3 regions of the Gottfriedia sp. NPDC058432 genome follow, and region 1 is predicted to be linked to each of the others. Evidence: predicted binding sites of a transcription regulator. Region 1 holds the regulator's gene; each other region holds the start of a gene.
The links. Region 1 encodes Rex, which represses fermentation and respiration genes when NADH is low (regulators of the CRP and FNR family bind a similar motif). Its sites were predicted from a motif close to TTGTGAAATATTTCACAA; they were not measured.
Positions count from the first base shown of each region.

Region 2: ric (iron-sulfur cluster repair di-iron protein) is a predicted target of Rex. The motif match lies at 1,361-1,378, and genes of this name have one in related genera.
Region 3: pflB (formate C-acetyltransferase) is a predicted target of Rex. The motif match lies at 2,531-2,548, and genes of this name have one in related genera.

Region 1 is NZ_JBHXLC010000043.1:15,968-21,568, forward strand. Features, by position in the region: gene groL (chaperonin GroEL) at 1-1,459, opposite strand, end outside; gene groES (co-chaperone GroES) at 1,519-1,803, opposite strand; gene ACFWM3_RS24195 (CPBP family intramembrane glutamic endopeptidase) at 2,079-2,750, shown strand; gene ACFWM3_RS24200 (redox-sensing transcriptional repressor Rex) at 2,791-3,417, opposite strand; gene ACFWM3_RS24205 (ABC-F family ATP-binding cassette domain-containing protein) at 3,579-5,504, shown strand.
Region 2 is NZ_JBHXLC010000013.1:98,063-103,663, forward strand. Features, by position in the region: gene ACFWM3_RS14950 (hypothetical protein) at 1-111, shown strand, start outside; gene ACFWM3_RS14955 (hypothetical protein) at 307-531, shown strand; gene ACFWM3_RS14960 (hypothetical protein) at 792-1,019, opposite strand; gene ric (iron-sulfur cluster repair di-iron protein) at 1,450-2,157, shown strand; gene ACFWM3_RS14970 (Crp/Fnr family transcriptional regulator) at 2,202-2,891, opposite strand; gene ade (adenine deaminase) at 3,024-4,745, opposite strand; purine riboswitch at 4,778-4,880, opposite strand; gene ACFWM3_RS14980 (DUF4397 domain-containing protein) at 5,140-5,601, shown strand, end outside.
Region 3 is NZ_JBHXLC010000005.1:8,049-13,649, reverse strand. Features, by position in the region: gene ACFWM3_RS07070 (vWA domain-containing protein) at 1-1,372, opposite strand, end outside; gene ACFWM3_RS07065 (ATP-binding protein) at 1,392-2,285, opposite strand; gene pflB (formate C-acetyltransferase) at 2,663-4,888, shown strand; gene pflA (pyruvate formate-lyase-activating protein) at 4,982-5,601, shown strand, end outside.

The DNA.
Region 1 (5,601 bases):
CGATCATGTTTACCCATTGTCCGTTAGCAGCATTGAAACCAACGCCAACTTCCGCACTTTTTAATTTCTCGATAATTACTGATCCTTCTAGACCAGCATTTGTAGCGATTTGACGAACTGGAGCTTCAAGTGCACGTAATACGATGTTGATACCAGTTGCTACGTCACCTTCTGCTTCGATTGAAGCTACTTTATTGTATACGCTCATTAATGCAGTACCACCACCAGCTACAATACCTTCTTCAACTGCAGCACGAGTAGAGTTTAATGCATCTTCAATACGTAATTTACGCTCTTTTAATTCAGTTTCAGTTGCAGCACCAACTTTGATTACTGCTACACCACCAGCTAATTTAGCTAAACGCTCTTGTAATTTTTCGCGATCAAATTCAGAAGTAGTTTCTTCTAATTGAGCACGGATTACGCCGATACGTCTTTGGATTGCTTCAGTTTCACCAGCACCTTCAACGATTGTAGTGTTTTCTTTTGTTACTACAACTTTTGAAGCACGACCTAATTGAGTGATGTTCGTTGTTTTAAGATCTAATCCTAATTCTTCTGTAATCACTTCACCGCCAGTTAAGATCGCGATATCTTCTAACATTGCTTTACGACGGTCACCGAAGCCAGGAGCTTTAACAGTAACTGCATTGAAAGTACCACGTAATTTATTTACGATGATTGTTGCTTGTGCTTCACCCTCAACATCTTCAGCAATTATTAATAGTGGTTTACCTTGTTGAACAACTTGCTCAAGTACTGGTAAGATTTCTTGAATGTTTGTTACTTTTTTATCTGTGATTAAAATATATGGGTTTTCTAATTCAGCAACCATTTTCTCTGAATTTGTAACCATATATGGAGAAGAGTATCCACGGTCAAATTGCATACCTTCTACTACTTCTAACTCAGTAGTGAAACCTTTTGATTCTTCAAGAGTAATAACTCCATCGTTACCAACGCGCTCCATTGCTTCAGCAATTAATTGTCCAACTTCTGGATCCGCTGAAGAAATTGCAGCAACTTGTGCGATTGACTCTTTACCTTCAATTGGTTTTGAGATTGTTTTTAATTCTTCGATTGCTGCAGCAACTGCTTTTTCGATCCCTTTACGGATACCCATTGGGTTTGCACCAGCAGTTACGTTTTTAAGACCTTCACGAATCATAGCTTGCGCTAAAACTGTCGCAGTTGTTGTACCGTCCCCAGCAACATCATTTGTTTTGCTAGCAACTTCTGCAACTAATTTTGCACCCATATTTTCAAATGCATCTTCTAATTCGATTTCTTTAGCGATTGTAACACCATCATTTGTAATTAATGGAGAACCGAATTTTTTCTCAAGTACTACATTACGTCCTTTTGGTCCTAAAGTTACTTTTACAGCATCAGCTAAAGCGTCTACACCACGTAACATTGCGCGACGTGCTTCTTCACCAAATCTAATGTCCTTTGCCATGAAAATGACCTCCTTATAATATAAAAAGTATATTTTTTAATTTAAGTATTTTTATTTTATTAACCTAAGATTGCAAGAATATCGTTTTCGCGAAGTACTAAGTATTCAGTACCACCGTACTTAACTTCTGTTCCTGAATATTTAGAGAAGATAATGCGGTCACCTACAGATACTTCTAAAGCAACGCGCTCACCATTTTCAAGTACTCGACCAGTACCTACTGCAACAACTTTGCCTTCTTGTGGCTTTTCTTGTGCACTACCTGGTAACACGATACCACTAGCAGTTTTTTCTTCAGACTCAACAAGCTCAATTACAACACGATCACCTAATGGCTTTAACATGTGTAAATACCTCCTCAATAATCAAATCATTATTTTTTAGCACTCATGTATATTGAGTGCTAACACAATTATTAGTTTAAATAATATCAAAAAATTTTGCAAGTCCGAAGCAGGCACTTTTCTTGTCGAAATTTAATAAGTTTTTTTCTTTACAATCAAAAGTAAAATAAAAAGTGAAAATTTCTTTTAAGAAACAAAAGAAACGCGTAAAATAATGTACGTGTTGTTATAAACCTTTGAGTTATGAAAAATATCAACACAAAGGAGCTATCGTATTGAAAACTAGAGATTTGTGGATTTTATTAACGTATGTCGTTCTTCAGTATTCAGCGGTTTTTGGGGTGCCCTATTTATTAAATAGTAACTTATACGTTGGAGTGGATCAGAAAACAGCTTCTCTTGAAGCGGTGGCATTATGGGGTTGTATTAGTTTCGTAACTGGGTTAATTATTATACTTATCTTATTACATAAGCCCATTTATGAAGGAATAAAGAATCTAAAAACTAATTATCGTACAATAATCAATTGGGTTATCTTAGGTTACTTCATAACAATGCTAACTCAAATTGTTTGTAATTTAATTTTAATTTATGTATTTGATTTACATAAAGGCTCAGAAAATACTCAGAATATCATAAACATTGCTAAGCTTAATCCAGCTTTTATTATCATCCCAAGTCTAGTTGCACCAATTTTAGAAGAGATTATTTTTCGTCGAATCATTTTTAAAAGACTTTATAATCGTTTACCATTTATTATTTCTGCAGGGATTAGTTCAGCGATTTTTTCGCTTATGCACGGAGACATACCCTTCTTCTTATCTTACTTTCTAATCGGTTTTGTATTTTGTTACCTGTATAAACGAACAAACTCAATTATGGTTCCAATCTTAACACATATGTTAATGAACTCTTTTGTCGTTTTTCAGCAGATCAATTTACATTAAAAACCCCCAAATTTTTGGGGGTTTTTATTTTAATATGAATTTATTGTTGTAAAAAATATGCCAATGTTTGCAGTTCAACTGCTAGGTCTATATGATGAATGCGAATATGTTCTGGTACACTAATTCGGGCAGGTGTGAAATTTAAAATTCCTCTAATATTTTTTCCATTTAATCGATCAGCTATTGATTGAGCCACAGGTGCAGGAACAGTTAATATAACGATTTGAATATCTTCATTCATAACGTCCTCTAGATTATCTAGATTATAAACGGGTACTCCACCTATTTCAGTACCAATTTTATTTGGATCAATATCAAATGCCATCTCAATTTTAGTATTATTATTTTTTATAAAATTATAGTGTAAGAATGCAGTTCCTAAATTACCAACACCAATTAATGCAACTTTCATAACTTCATGTTGGTTAAGCGCTTTCGAGAAAAAAGTTAATAAATAATTTACGTTATAGCCATAACCTTTTTTACCGAGTGCTCCAAAATAAGAAAAATCTCTTCTGATTGTAGCGGAATCTACCTTTACTGCTTCACTTAACTCTGCTGAAGAAACTCTTTGTTTACCTGATAAAGACAAATTCTTTATAAAACGGTAATATAAAGGTAGACGTTTAGCAGTAGCTTGTGGAATTTTAATTTGTTCCGAATCCATTTTTTAATCCCCCACTTACTGTAATTCTTTTTACTATGGTGTGTAATTTGACTTTATTTTAGTAATAAAGTACTTGTTCTAATGTAAAATATACACTATATTTAAGAATTTTGACAGTCTACAGTTACATAGATAAAAAATTTTGCAATGAGGTGTTATCCATGATTCTTTTACAAGTAAATAATGTCTCAAAGTATTTTGGTAGTGACATTATACTTTCAAATATAAAATTAGAAGTTCAAACGAGTGATCGAGTTGCCATTGTTGGACGTAATGGTGCTGGAAAATCTACATTACTGAAAATCATAGCAGGTGAAATATCCTATGATGGCGGTGAAATAAATAAACCTAAAGATGTTACTGTAGGCTACCTAGCCCAAAACACTGGTTTACAAAGCGATCAAACGATTTGGGAAGAATATTATTCTGTTTTCAATCATTTAGTAGAGATGCAAGACAATATGAGAAAATTAGAAGTTAAAATGACAAGAGAGGATGTTTATTCTAACCAAGCCGTTTATGACAAGGTTATGAATGAATATGATCATCTTCAATATACTTTCAAAGAAAACGGTGGTTACCAGTTTGAAGCAGATATTCGTTCAATTATTAGTGGTTTAGGTTTTAGTAATGAAGATTACGAAACAAAAATTTCTTCGTTAAGCGGCGGACAAAAGACAAGACTGGCATTAGGTAAGCTATTATTGACGAAGCCTGATTTGTTAATTCTGGATGAGCCTACGAACCATTTGGATATTGACACTCTTAGTTGGTTAGAGCGCTACTTACAGTCATATCCTGGTGCAGTATTAATCGTTTCCCACGATCGATATTTCCTTGATCAAGTTGTTAATATTGTTTATGAAATATCTAATCATAAGCATCAACGTTTTGTTGGTAATTATAGTAAGTATCTTGATCTAAAGGCAGCTCAATATGAACAAGAGTTAAAACAGTTCGAAAAACAACAAGAGGAAATCAATAAACTTGAAGATTTTGTGCAGCGTAATATTGCGCGTGCTTCAACTACAAAAAGAGCCCAAAGTCGAAGAAAACAATTAGATCGAATGGTAAGATTAGACAAACCACTTGGAGATGAATCTTCAGCTAATTTTTCATTTTCAATTGAAAAACAAAGCGGTAATGATGTGTTGTCTGTACAAGATTTATTTATTGGCTATGATCGGATCCCAACAATTGATCAGACAATGAAATTCGTACTAAATCGAGGCGATAGTGTCGCATTAGTCGGTCCAAATGGTGTTGGTAAATCGACATTACTTAAAACGATTATTGGAGACTTAGAAAAATTACAGGGAACGATTGATTTTGGTGCAAATGTTTCGGTTGGTTACTATGATCAAGAGCAAGCAAAACTAACTTCTAATAAGAGAGTATTAGACGAACTTTGGGATGATTATCCATTAAAGCCCGAACAAGAAATTCGGACAATATTAGGGAACTTTTTATTTTCTGGAGATGATGTAACTAAAAATGTTACCTCTTTAAGTGGTGGAGAAAAGGCAAGATTAGCATTGGCTAAACTTATGATGAAAAAAGCTAATTTTCTAATTCTTGATGAGCCTACTAACCACTTAGATTTAGATAGTAAAGAAGTATTAGAAAATGCTTTGTTAGATTACCCTGGAACAATTTTATTCGTTTCTCATGATCGTTACTTTATGAACAGATTATCCACAAAAACTTTTGAACTAGCAAAAGCAGGATTATCAATTTATTTGGGTGATTATGACTATTACCAATTTAAGAAAAACGAAGCATTCGAAAAAGAACAAGCAGAAAAAGAGGCTACATTAACACAAGTTAAACAATCCTCTCAGCCAATTTCTGATTATCAACAAGACAAAGAATTAAAGAAAAAACTTCGTCAAACTCAGCGACGTATAGAGGAAATTGAAAGTAATATATCTCAGTATGAGCTTGATATAGAGACGATCGAACTAGAATTATGTAAGCCAGAAGTTTACGGTGATTTTCAATTAGTACAGGAATTAACAAATAAGAAAAATGATTTCGAAGCTAAGTTAATAGACCTAATGGAAGAATGGGAGAACTTACAAGAATAATTGATTAAACGGATATGCTTTTTGCTATCCGTTTTTACTTATCTACATATTTATCCACATATATTCAATTATAATTTAGCTTTTACACAGGTTTATA
Region 2 (5,601 bases), on a different contig from region 1:
ACTTTAAGAGGAAACACCGGTTTTGATAACGGTCAAAACGGAGAAGAAATCTTCTCTTTTACATCATTAAAAGAGCTTCAAGCGTGGTTTGAAGATAATATTGGTGAATGAATTCGTTTTATTTAATAAATATCCTACTCATGCCAAAATCTAAAATTATTGGCTGAGTTTTTTTATTTTATTGCAATGTAAAACGCTGAGAAAATCATTTACCCTAAAATTTAATTTTTTGAAACTAAAAAAGCAGATATACATAAAGGATATTGAAGCATTTGCAACGAATAATTTTCTTTGGAGGTGTTTGATATGAGCAGTATAAATAAAGAATTAAATTCTACTAAAGATGATTTGTATTTAGAGGTAATCAACGAAATGAAAGGAATCCAAATCCATTTGTTAGAAGAGATTACTAGGTTAAACAGCGAAGTTAATTTTCTAATATCAGTTGTTCTACCAAATATAGATCGAGATCATTTAAATAATGATCAATTGGCCATGTTCGGAGAAATCGTATTAAATAAAAGAAGTTAAACACAATATTAGGTTTGTGAAATTCTATCAAATGAAAAAATGATAAATCCTTGAAGCAATCAATTCAAATTATGTTTTCAAATTACTTCTCTTTTACCTCTTATAACTCTTACCACTTATGATTGATTGTTGGATTGTAGAACACGAATCCAAAGAATTTGTATTACCTTTAGATAAAGCGAAAAGCAAAATACTTTTTATTTGAATGATGTAAGTCTATTTCTGTATTTAATTAATCAATATTCCAAAGTATTTACCGTTTACTCTTCAATCTTTTTAGAAAAAACTTTACCATTGTTTAATTGACACCAATCCAAATCTGTTGTGTCTCTGTATTTTTCATTAAACTCATCTATCGTAAGGAAAACTTCAATATTACCTTTTTCAAGTTCTAAAAGAAGCGTATAAGGAGTTAAGCCGTAAACATTAGAAACAGCAATTAATTCACCAATATGTATTTTTTCAGAAAAATCAATTTTGTCTTCCATTTCAATCTCTCCTTACCCTATAGAATTTAAAGTCCAAAGTACTTTTATATTCTGCCCTTAATACAAATTTATCTTCAAAATACTTCAATAAGATTTTGATTAAATTAACTATAAGTACGAGACCGACTTCATTACAAATTGAAAAAAGTGAATTTAAAAAAGTAAAAATGACTCAAGTATGTTTCTTGAGTCATTTTATTTTTGGCTTTGCTTACTGAAATAATTGTATTAATAGTATTATTTTTTATTTGTTTATGTTTTATTAATTTTATGATGCAATTATTAATACCTCGCTTCTATTTAAGAAAATAAATTATGTCTATTCCTAAAAAAACTTCAATTTGTGATTTATATCACAAATTTATATCAATATATTTGGTAATCTTTTTTTAGAAAGACAAAACAACAAAAATCTTACGGGGGTACTAAAATGAATCAACCATTTAATGAGTTATCTAAGATTAGTGAGATTGTTACTGAATTCCCAAAAGCAAGTGATCTATTTAAAACATATCGAATTGATTTTTGCTGCGGTGGAAATAGACCTCTAATTGATGCGATTGAAGAAAAAAATTTATCAAAAGATGAAATTTTAACAAAACTAAATACACTTTATCAAGAAACAAAATTATCAAACGAAGTAGTAATTGATATTAAAGAAGCATCTAGTAGTGATTTAATCGATCATATTATAAGCAAGCATCATCGTTTTTTAAATGAAGAATTACCTCAATTAAGCCCATATGTAACGAAAGTAATGCGAGTTCACGGAGAAACTCAACCTCATTTAGTAAGATTACACAAACTGTTTTTTGATTTAAAAACAGAATTAGAGCAACATACTTGGAAAGAAGAATCAGTGGATTTTAAATTAATTTTAGAATATGAAAAAAATCCAACTGAAGAAAATTACACGAAATTAAGTAAAGTCGTTGACGAGTTAGAAAATGAGCACAGTTCTGCAGGGGATATTTTAAAAGAATTACGTGAAATCACGAATGACTATACTCCACCAATGGAAGCATGTGGTACTTACCGCCTGGTTTATCAAAGACTTGAAGCTCTTGAGGCTGATACATTCCAACATATCCATTTAGAAAATAATATATTGTTTAAACGAGCAATTGTTAGGGCTTAAATAAATCTAGTTTATATAGGAGCATGACAACTCATGCTCCTTTTTTAGTTAACTTCCGCTTGCAATTCTTCTATATTTATTACAAAAAAACCCTCTGAATCAATCGTAACTAATTCCTTTTTTCTTAATTGGTTTATCGTACGGTTTACTGACTCTCTGGATGAACCAATCATATTAGCAAGTTCGCGATTCGTAAAATGAGTTGTTAGTTTAGATTGATTTTTATCTAAAGATACCCCATTCGATTTACATAGACGTAGTAGTAACATGATTACTTGGTCATATGTATTATGTAGTGTTTGTTCAACTAATCTCGCTTGTAAGTCAATAATTTTTTCTCCTAAAAACTTAAATAACTTAATACATAATTCAGGATATTTAATCAGAATTTCCTCAAAGTCAGCGATTGGAGTGACAATTAACTCCGCTGTTTTGAGAACTTCAACATGAGCAGGGAAAGTTCCTTTTCGAAATAAACCAACATGTGGAAACATCTCGCCAGTTCGGGGTATCGAAACAATTTGTTCTCTACCCGACGGATCAGTTATATGTATTTTTACTTTTCCAGAGTGTATAAAAAACACTCGATCAAGTTTGTCACCTTGCATACAGACAAATGATTTTGCTTTATATATTCTCATATGTGAAATATCTACTATAGATTGAAGCTCCTCATCCGATAGATCTTTAAAAAGTGGCACTTTTTTAAAATGATTAAAAATCACATCTGACATTCAAAATACTCCTCTATAAAAAATTCCTAATACTCATTTAACATCTATTTTGCATATCAACTACAAGTATTTACCTATACCACTTATATAATTAATAAAAAAAGACTCCTTTGATAAGAGTCTTCATTTAGTTCAGTTATTTAGAAAAACTGGAATAAATTTAAATTCATTTACATTAAATAAACCTTTTGTCGTAATTTTTATACTTGGAATTACAGGCAGTGCTAGAAATGATAATGTTAAAAAAGCGTTAAATGTATTGTTTGGTCTAATTTGAAGTAATGATTTTTCAATTTGGAGTAAACCTGCTTCTACTTCTTCTGCAGATTTATTACTCATTAAACCGCCAATTGGTAATGATAATTTGGCAATTACTTTTCCAGAGGATACGACTACAATTCCACCGTTCATTTCTTCAATTGTTTTTATTGCAAGATACATATCAGCATCATTCATACCGGCAACGATTAATTGGTGTGAATCATGAGCTATTGTTGTAGCGATTGCTCCCTCAATTAAATTTAAACCTTTAACAATTCCAAGACCAATCTCTTTTTCAGAATGGTAGCGATCTAATACTGCTATTTTACATAAGTTTTCAGCGACATTTGGAACAAAATAAGTATATTCATTTGATAATTTTTCAATTAAATGATTTGTTACGATACTATTTGGATTAATTTCAATTATATTAGCAAGCGTTTTGGAGTCGGTTTTTAATTCGAGATCTTCAATCTTTAGATCTCCTAAGCTTACTTTTGAATCAATTACATTCGACTCTTCACTATTAATTAGTTTACTAATTTGTTTGTTTTTAACGATAAACTCATTTTTACACCATACGTCCGTAACTTCTACTGATTCTAAGTCGTTTAAAAATACTAAGCTTGCTTCATATCCAGGAGCAATTGCTCCTTTTTGTTTTAAACCATAACATGTTGCTGGATTTAATGTTGCCATTGAATAAGCAGTCACTGGGTGAATTCCAAATTTGATTGCTGTACGAATACAAAAATCAATCGAACCCTCTTTCATGATATCGTCTAAATGTTTATCATCAGTGCAATACATAATTCGCTGGGCATTTCGATCATTTACTGCAGGTAATAAATCCTTTAGATTTCTTGCAGCGGACCCTTCTCTAAATGCAACATATAACCCTGCTCTTAGTCTTTCCATTACTTCCTGTACATTTGTACATTCATGATCAGTTGAAATACCTGCATAGGAATATGTGTTTATTTCATTTTTAGATAGTCCAGCTAAATGACCATCGATTGGCTTTTGATAAGCGTGAGCTAATTTTAATTTATCGATCATTTGTTTTTCCATCGACATAACAGCAGGATAATCCATTACTTCAGCTAAGCCAAGTACTCTTGAATGTGTCATAAAAGGCTCTAAATGTTCTGCATAAAGTATGGCTCCCCCGCGCTCTAATGAGGTTGCTGGTACACATGACGGTAACATAATTCTAACGTCTAACGGAATATTTTCTGATGCGTCTAACATCATTTTTATTCCATCAACCCCAGCAACATTTGCGATTTCATGAGGATCGGTAATAACTGTAGTTACACCATGTGGTAGTACAGTTCTCGCATATTCACTAGGTAAAACCATCGATGATTCGATATGAACATGGGAATCAATAAAGCCTGGTGATATATATTTACCTTCTGCATCTATTACTACATTAGCTTCATAATCACCTATTCCAACTATTTTTCCATTTGTAATTGCAATCGAATCTTCTATTATTTCTTTCGTAAAAACATTTATTATTTTCCCATTTATGATTAAAAAATCAGCCTTTTCAGCTTTTGTTGACGTTTTCATCTCATGTAGATTCATGTTTGTTTCCTCCTAAATATTTAGGAGAGAATATGCTATGTCATATCTCTCGTAGTCAAACTATATCGGCAGCTTGGTAGAAACTTTTGGACCGGTTATTTCCAAAATTATACGAGCGTATTAAGAATCACTTTATTTTTTAGTGAGACAGACGAAAAAACAAGTTTTAGGACGATGTCTTCATACTGAATCATTTAAAGTGAATAAACTTAATTAGCTAATATTTAATTGTAAAAAACTATATTGATAGTATTCTATAAAATTTTGAGTCTAAAAAGCAATAACTATTTTAAGAGTTTTAAATATAAAATAATTCATAATTTTCTCGTTAATGAATACTATTTTAAATGGGATCGTAGGATGGTAATCATAGGAGGTATGTAGTTTGAAGAAAGTGGTAGAAAAAAAACGAATAAACCCGAATATTTTTAATCATTTTTCATCCTATTCAAAAAAAGAGGACAATTTGTTCCCCGTTAATTATAATCGATTTGATTCGTTCCAAAGGCTAATAAAAAATAATTCACCAATAATTTATAAACAGGAAAATATAATAAAGCAAAATTTAGCTTTTATAAGACTCGTTAATGTTTTATCAAAAAAAATAAGCTTAGACATATATGTTAATCGTACTAAATTTATTTCAAATTTAACTTATAAAGAATCAACTCACTATTTAACTTTACCTTCAGGAATACAATTTGTTGAAATTTTTAAAACGAATGATCAATCAAAACCAATTCATTCTGAACAACTAAATTTACTTGCTGAGCAAAAATATACGATTGCTATTGGTCATAACTTTGACCAAATCTTACTGTTTTCATATATGGATAATAATTCCTTGCCACAAGGA
Region 3 (5,601 bases), on a different contig from region 1:
CATGGAATAAAATGACGCTTTTTTTCACTTCATCCATTTTATTAAACATCGATCCAGAGCAATCAACTAATAAATAAAAGACAGCATCTAATTCTTTGGATTCAGTTTGTTTTTTATAAAACATTTTAGGATTTTCTTCTGTGAAAAGTCGAACCCATTTTTTATTTAACCTACCATAGAATTTATCAGTCGGTGCATTTTGTTTATTTTCTAATGATTTTTCAATCGTTTTTCTTAGTTCTTTAACATCTTTTGATACCATTGAAGACAATGTAGAATACTGTTTCTTTTCAGTAACTGTTTGCCCAATTGCTTCTTTATATTTAATCGAAACATTACTATTGTATTTACCAAAAGGATTTTGCTGTGAAGAGGATGAATTTGTAGCCTCATGTGAATCAGTTTGTTTTGACTTTTTATTCTCTCCTTGTTTGGAGGAACCGAATGCATTTGCAATTGCCTGATCGCCGGCCTCTTCTTCTCGTGCAAAATTTGCTTTAATAGAAGTTTTTGTACCACTTTCAACTTCAAATCGTAAAAAATTGTCATCTGTTTCATTATTTTTACTTTCTCTATGCCAGGTTGATAATCTTTCATTTTCGCTATTTCTTTCATCAAGACCTTCTTGCTGGTCGTCATTTTGAAGCTCTTTTACCTTACTATTACATGAAGTTAATTCATTAATTTTATTTAACGGTAAATAGCCAAAGTATGTGTGAATCATATCTTCCTTATACAGTGAGAGTAATCTCTGCTGCACTCTAAATACAATAGAAGCAATATCACTTGTTTTCTTAGCTTCAAACGCTTGAAAGAGGATGGGTAAAATATCCTCGAGTTGTTCATTCGTTTGATAAGTTAATTGAGTTGAAGTAAGTGAAAGATAAATTAAACAAAACAATTGATCTAATTGGAAATTACGCATTTCATTTGCTTTAAATTGTGATTGAAAATAATGTCTATATATTTTTTTTCTCGTAGAAAATAATTGTCTTGTACCTGGTCTTTGATGAATAATCAACTCTTCAAGTCGGATATCCTCTAGAAGGACAAATAATTGTGTGAAAAAACTTTTTAAATGAGTTTCTTGCAATTCCTTTAGAGTATCTTTGAATTCACTAAAATCTGAGTAATGTTTATTACCTAAAGCTTTTAAGTACACATCTGATTTCAAACCTTGTAACTGTGTACTATGCTCTTGTGTATCCCAAAAATGACTTACAGTAAATTTTTGTTCTTCATCGTCGTAATACGCCTGAAAATCAAATTCTAAAAATGAATTACGATCTTTCGAAAGAGAAATCGATAAATTTTCCATTTGAAGAAAAGTGGAAGCGTCGATTTTTTTATTGTTAAAAATGATTTGTTTCATATATTAATCATCACTCATTTCAAGAAAGAAAATAACTTTCAGCTAGTTCTCTAACAGTTTCACGCTCAATATCATCACTTAATTTAGCGATAATTGTACGTTCAATTGCTCGAAGTACTGGTATATGAACAGATAAATCACATGCGTCAAGAACACCACGAATACTTGCTGCATCCTCACTAATTCTGCCTTCACTTGCTAATGGGATTAAATCACTTGAAAAGCTTGTGAATTTCTTAAGTAGTTCTTCATCTTGAAGCTCAGATTCAACTTTTAATAACTGAAGTAATGATTCCCCGTTAATGTATGGAACATCTATAATAATGAAGCGATTTTTTAAAGCTTCATTTAATTCGCTAGTTCCTACATATCCTTCATTAATTGCTGCGATTACTCTAAAGTTTTCGTCACCTTTTACTACTTCTTGAGTAAATGGATTTGTAATCATTTTACGATAATCAAGCGCACCATGTAGTAATGGTAATGTTTCTGGTTTAGCCATGTTAATTTCATCGATATATAAAATATGACCTTTCTTCATTGCTTTCATTAAAGGTCCATCGATGAATATTACTTCAGAACCGTGTGTATTAGAAGCAATTGTGTTGTAACCAACAATACCTTCTAAATCTAAATCGACTGAGCAATTTATGCTATGCATTGGTTGATAAAACAATTTTGAAAGAGTCTCAGCTAAAACCGTTTTACCACTTCCTGTTGGACCTTTTAATAATATATTTTTACCAAGTAGAAGGGCAGTAATAGCATCTTCTAAAATCGTTTTGTCTTGAGAAACATATTGCTTTGTTCCGATTAATAATTGCTCTTCTTTTAGAACTTTTTGAATTTGTTCATTATATATTAAATTTAATTTTTCATTAATCGAACTAGAAAGATTTAGTTTTGTATTCATAAATTACTCCTTTAAATAAACATTGTTCAATTTCGGTTTTGTATTAACCATAGTATTAGCACATATCCGGATTGTGATTGTCTTGTCCATATTTTTCAGTGAATTTGCTAATACAGTTTCTATCTTTTGAGTATAACAGTTTGTTGTTTAACAGGAAAGTTTTCAGAGCGAATTACTATATATATGAAGCAACTGTAATTTAGTGGAAAGAATTAGGTGTTAATATTATTAACATCAAAACTACTTTGTTCAACATTTCACAATATGTTCATAATATAAGTGAAAGTTTCAGTTCATCGTATGATAAATTATATACGTAATCTGTTATATACCTAATTAGCTTTCTGTATTATATACAGAAGAGGAGGAGTAATACGATGGAACAATGGAGACAATTTGAAACTGGACGATGGGAAAAATCGATTGATGTAAGAGACTTTATTCAAAAAAATGTTAATTCTTATGTTGGGGATGAATCTTTTCTTGTTGGTCCAACTGAAGCAACTAGCAAACTTTGGGATTTAGTACTTAAGTTATCTAAGGAAGAACGCCAAAAGGGCGGAGTTTTAGATATGGATACGAAAATTGTATCTACGATCACTTCACACGAACCAGGTTACTTAGAAAAAGAATTAGAGCAAATTGTTGGATTCCAAACGGATAAACCTTTTAAAAGATCATTACAACCATTTGGTGGAATTCGAATGGCTGAAGCATCATGTGAATCTTATGGATATAAAGTTGATGAAGAAATAAGCAAAATATTTACAGAATATCGAAAAACGCATAATCAAGGCGTATTTGATGCTTATACTGCAGAAATGAAAGCAGCAAGGCGTTCAGGTGTTATTACTGGTCTACCTGATGCATATGGTCGTGGAAGAATTATAGGTGACTATAGAAGAGTAGCTCTATATGGCGTCGATCGACTAATTAAAGATAAAATTGATACATTAAATAAAATGACAAGTGTAATGACAGAAGAAGTAATACGAGATCGTGAAGAACTAAATGAACAAATTCGCGCATTAAATGAATTAAAACAAATGGCTGCAAAACATGGATTTGATATTTCTGGGTCGGCAACAAATGCAAAAGAAGCTTTCCAGTGGTTATATTTTGGATATTTAGCAGCTATAAAAGAGCAAAATGGGGCGGCGATGAGTTTAGGTCGAGTTTCAACATTTTTAGATATTTATATTGAACGCGATATTGAAGAGAATACTTTAACCGAACAAGAAGCACAAGAATTAGTCGATCATTTTGTAATGAAACTACGATTAGTTATGTTTGCTCGTACCCCTGATTATAATGAATTATTTTCTGGCGATCCTACTTGGGTAACAGAGTCAATTGGTGGAATAGGAATAGATGGTCGTCCACTAGTAACGAAAAACTCATTCCGCTTTTTAAATACTTTAGATAATCTAGGACCTGCTCCAGAACCTAACTTAACAGTACTTTGGTCAGAAAAACTACCAGTCGGATTTAAACAATATTGCGCTAAAATGTCCATTAAAACTAGCTCAATTCAGTATGAAAATGATGATATCATGCGTCCAGAATATGGTGATGATTATGGTATTGCATGTTGCGTATCCGCTATGACAATCGGTAAACAAATGCAATTCTTTGGTGCACGTGCAAATCTTGCGAAAGCATTATTATATGCAATTAACGGTGGTAAAGACGAAAAGTCAAAAGCTCAAGTAGCACCTATGTATGCTCCGATTACATCTGAGTATCTTGACTATGAAGAAGTGAAAATGAAGTTTGACGTTTTATTAGATTGGTTAGCAGGATTATATGTTAATACATTAAATTGTATCCACTTTATGCATGATAAATATAGCTATGAACGAATAGAGATGGCGTTACATGATGCAAATATAAAACGTACAATGGCAACAGGTATTGCAGGATTGTCAGTATGTGCTGATTCATTATCAGCAATTAAGCATGCAAAAGTTAAAACAATTCGCGATGAAAATGGAATTGTTGTTGATTTTGAAATTGAAGGAGACTATCCAAAATACGGTAACAACAATGATCTCGTAGATGATATTGCAGTAGAACTTGTTGAAAGCTTTATGGCAAAAGTAAGAAAGCATAAAACATATCGTAATTCAATCCATACAACATCAGTGCTAACGATTACGTCTAATGTTGTTTATGGTAAAAAGACAGGTAATACACCAGACGGTAGAAAAGCAGGTGAACCATTTGCTCCTGGTGCTAATCCTTTACATGGACGCGATACAAATGGAGCTCTAGCATCATTAAGTTCTGTAGCGAAATTACCTTACGAAGATGCACAAGATGGAATTTCAAATACTTTCTCAATCGTTCCGAAAGCTTTAGGAAAAGACGAGAGTACACAAATATTAAACTTAGTAGCAATGTTAGATGGATATACAGTAAAAGGTGGTCATCACTTAAACGTAAATGTATTCAATCGAGAAACATTAATGGATGCGATGGAACATCCTGAAGAATATCCGCAATTAACGATTAGAGTTTCGGGTTATGCAGTTAACTTCATAAAACTAACTAGGGAACAACAAATTGACGTTATAAATAGAACTTTCCACGGTTCTATGTAAAAATCCCAGTAATTAAAGCCTAGTGGGGGACATGCTTCACTAGGCTTTAATATTTTACTAATCAGGAAAAAAACAGTTAAAAGGAGAATGACAATGATTTCAGGAAATATACATTCAATTGAAACTTGTGGAACTGTCGATGGACCAGGTCTTAGATATGTAATCTTTACGCAAGGATGTTTATTAAGATGTCAATATTGTCATAACGCAGATACGTGGAAAATTGGCGCAGGTAAAGAAATGTCAGTTGATCAATTAATGAAGGATATCAAGACGTATATTCCATTTATGAGATCATCTGGAGGTGGCGTTACGGTTAGTGGTGGAGAACCATTATTACAATTAGACTTTCTATTAGAACTGTTTAAATCTTGTAGAAAAAATGGGATTCATACAACAATTGATACATCTGGTGGATGTTTCAGTACTGATCCAAATTTTCTTTTAAAATTAGACGAAGTTTTAGAATACACTGATTTAGTATTATTAGATTTAAAGCATTTTGACGAAAAAAAACATATAAAACTTACGGGAAAATCAAATGAGCAGATTAAAATTTTTGCTAAATATTTGAGCGAGAAAAATATCCCGGTTTGGATAAGACATGTCTTAGTTCCTGGAATCACCGACTCAGAAGATGATTTAATAAAACTAGGTGGTTTTATTAACACTTTAGGTAACGTGGAAAAAGTAGAAATTTTACCATATCATCA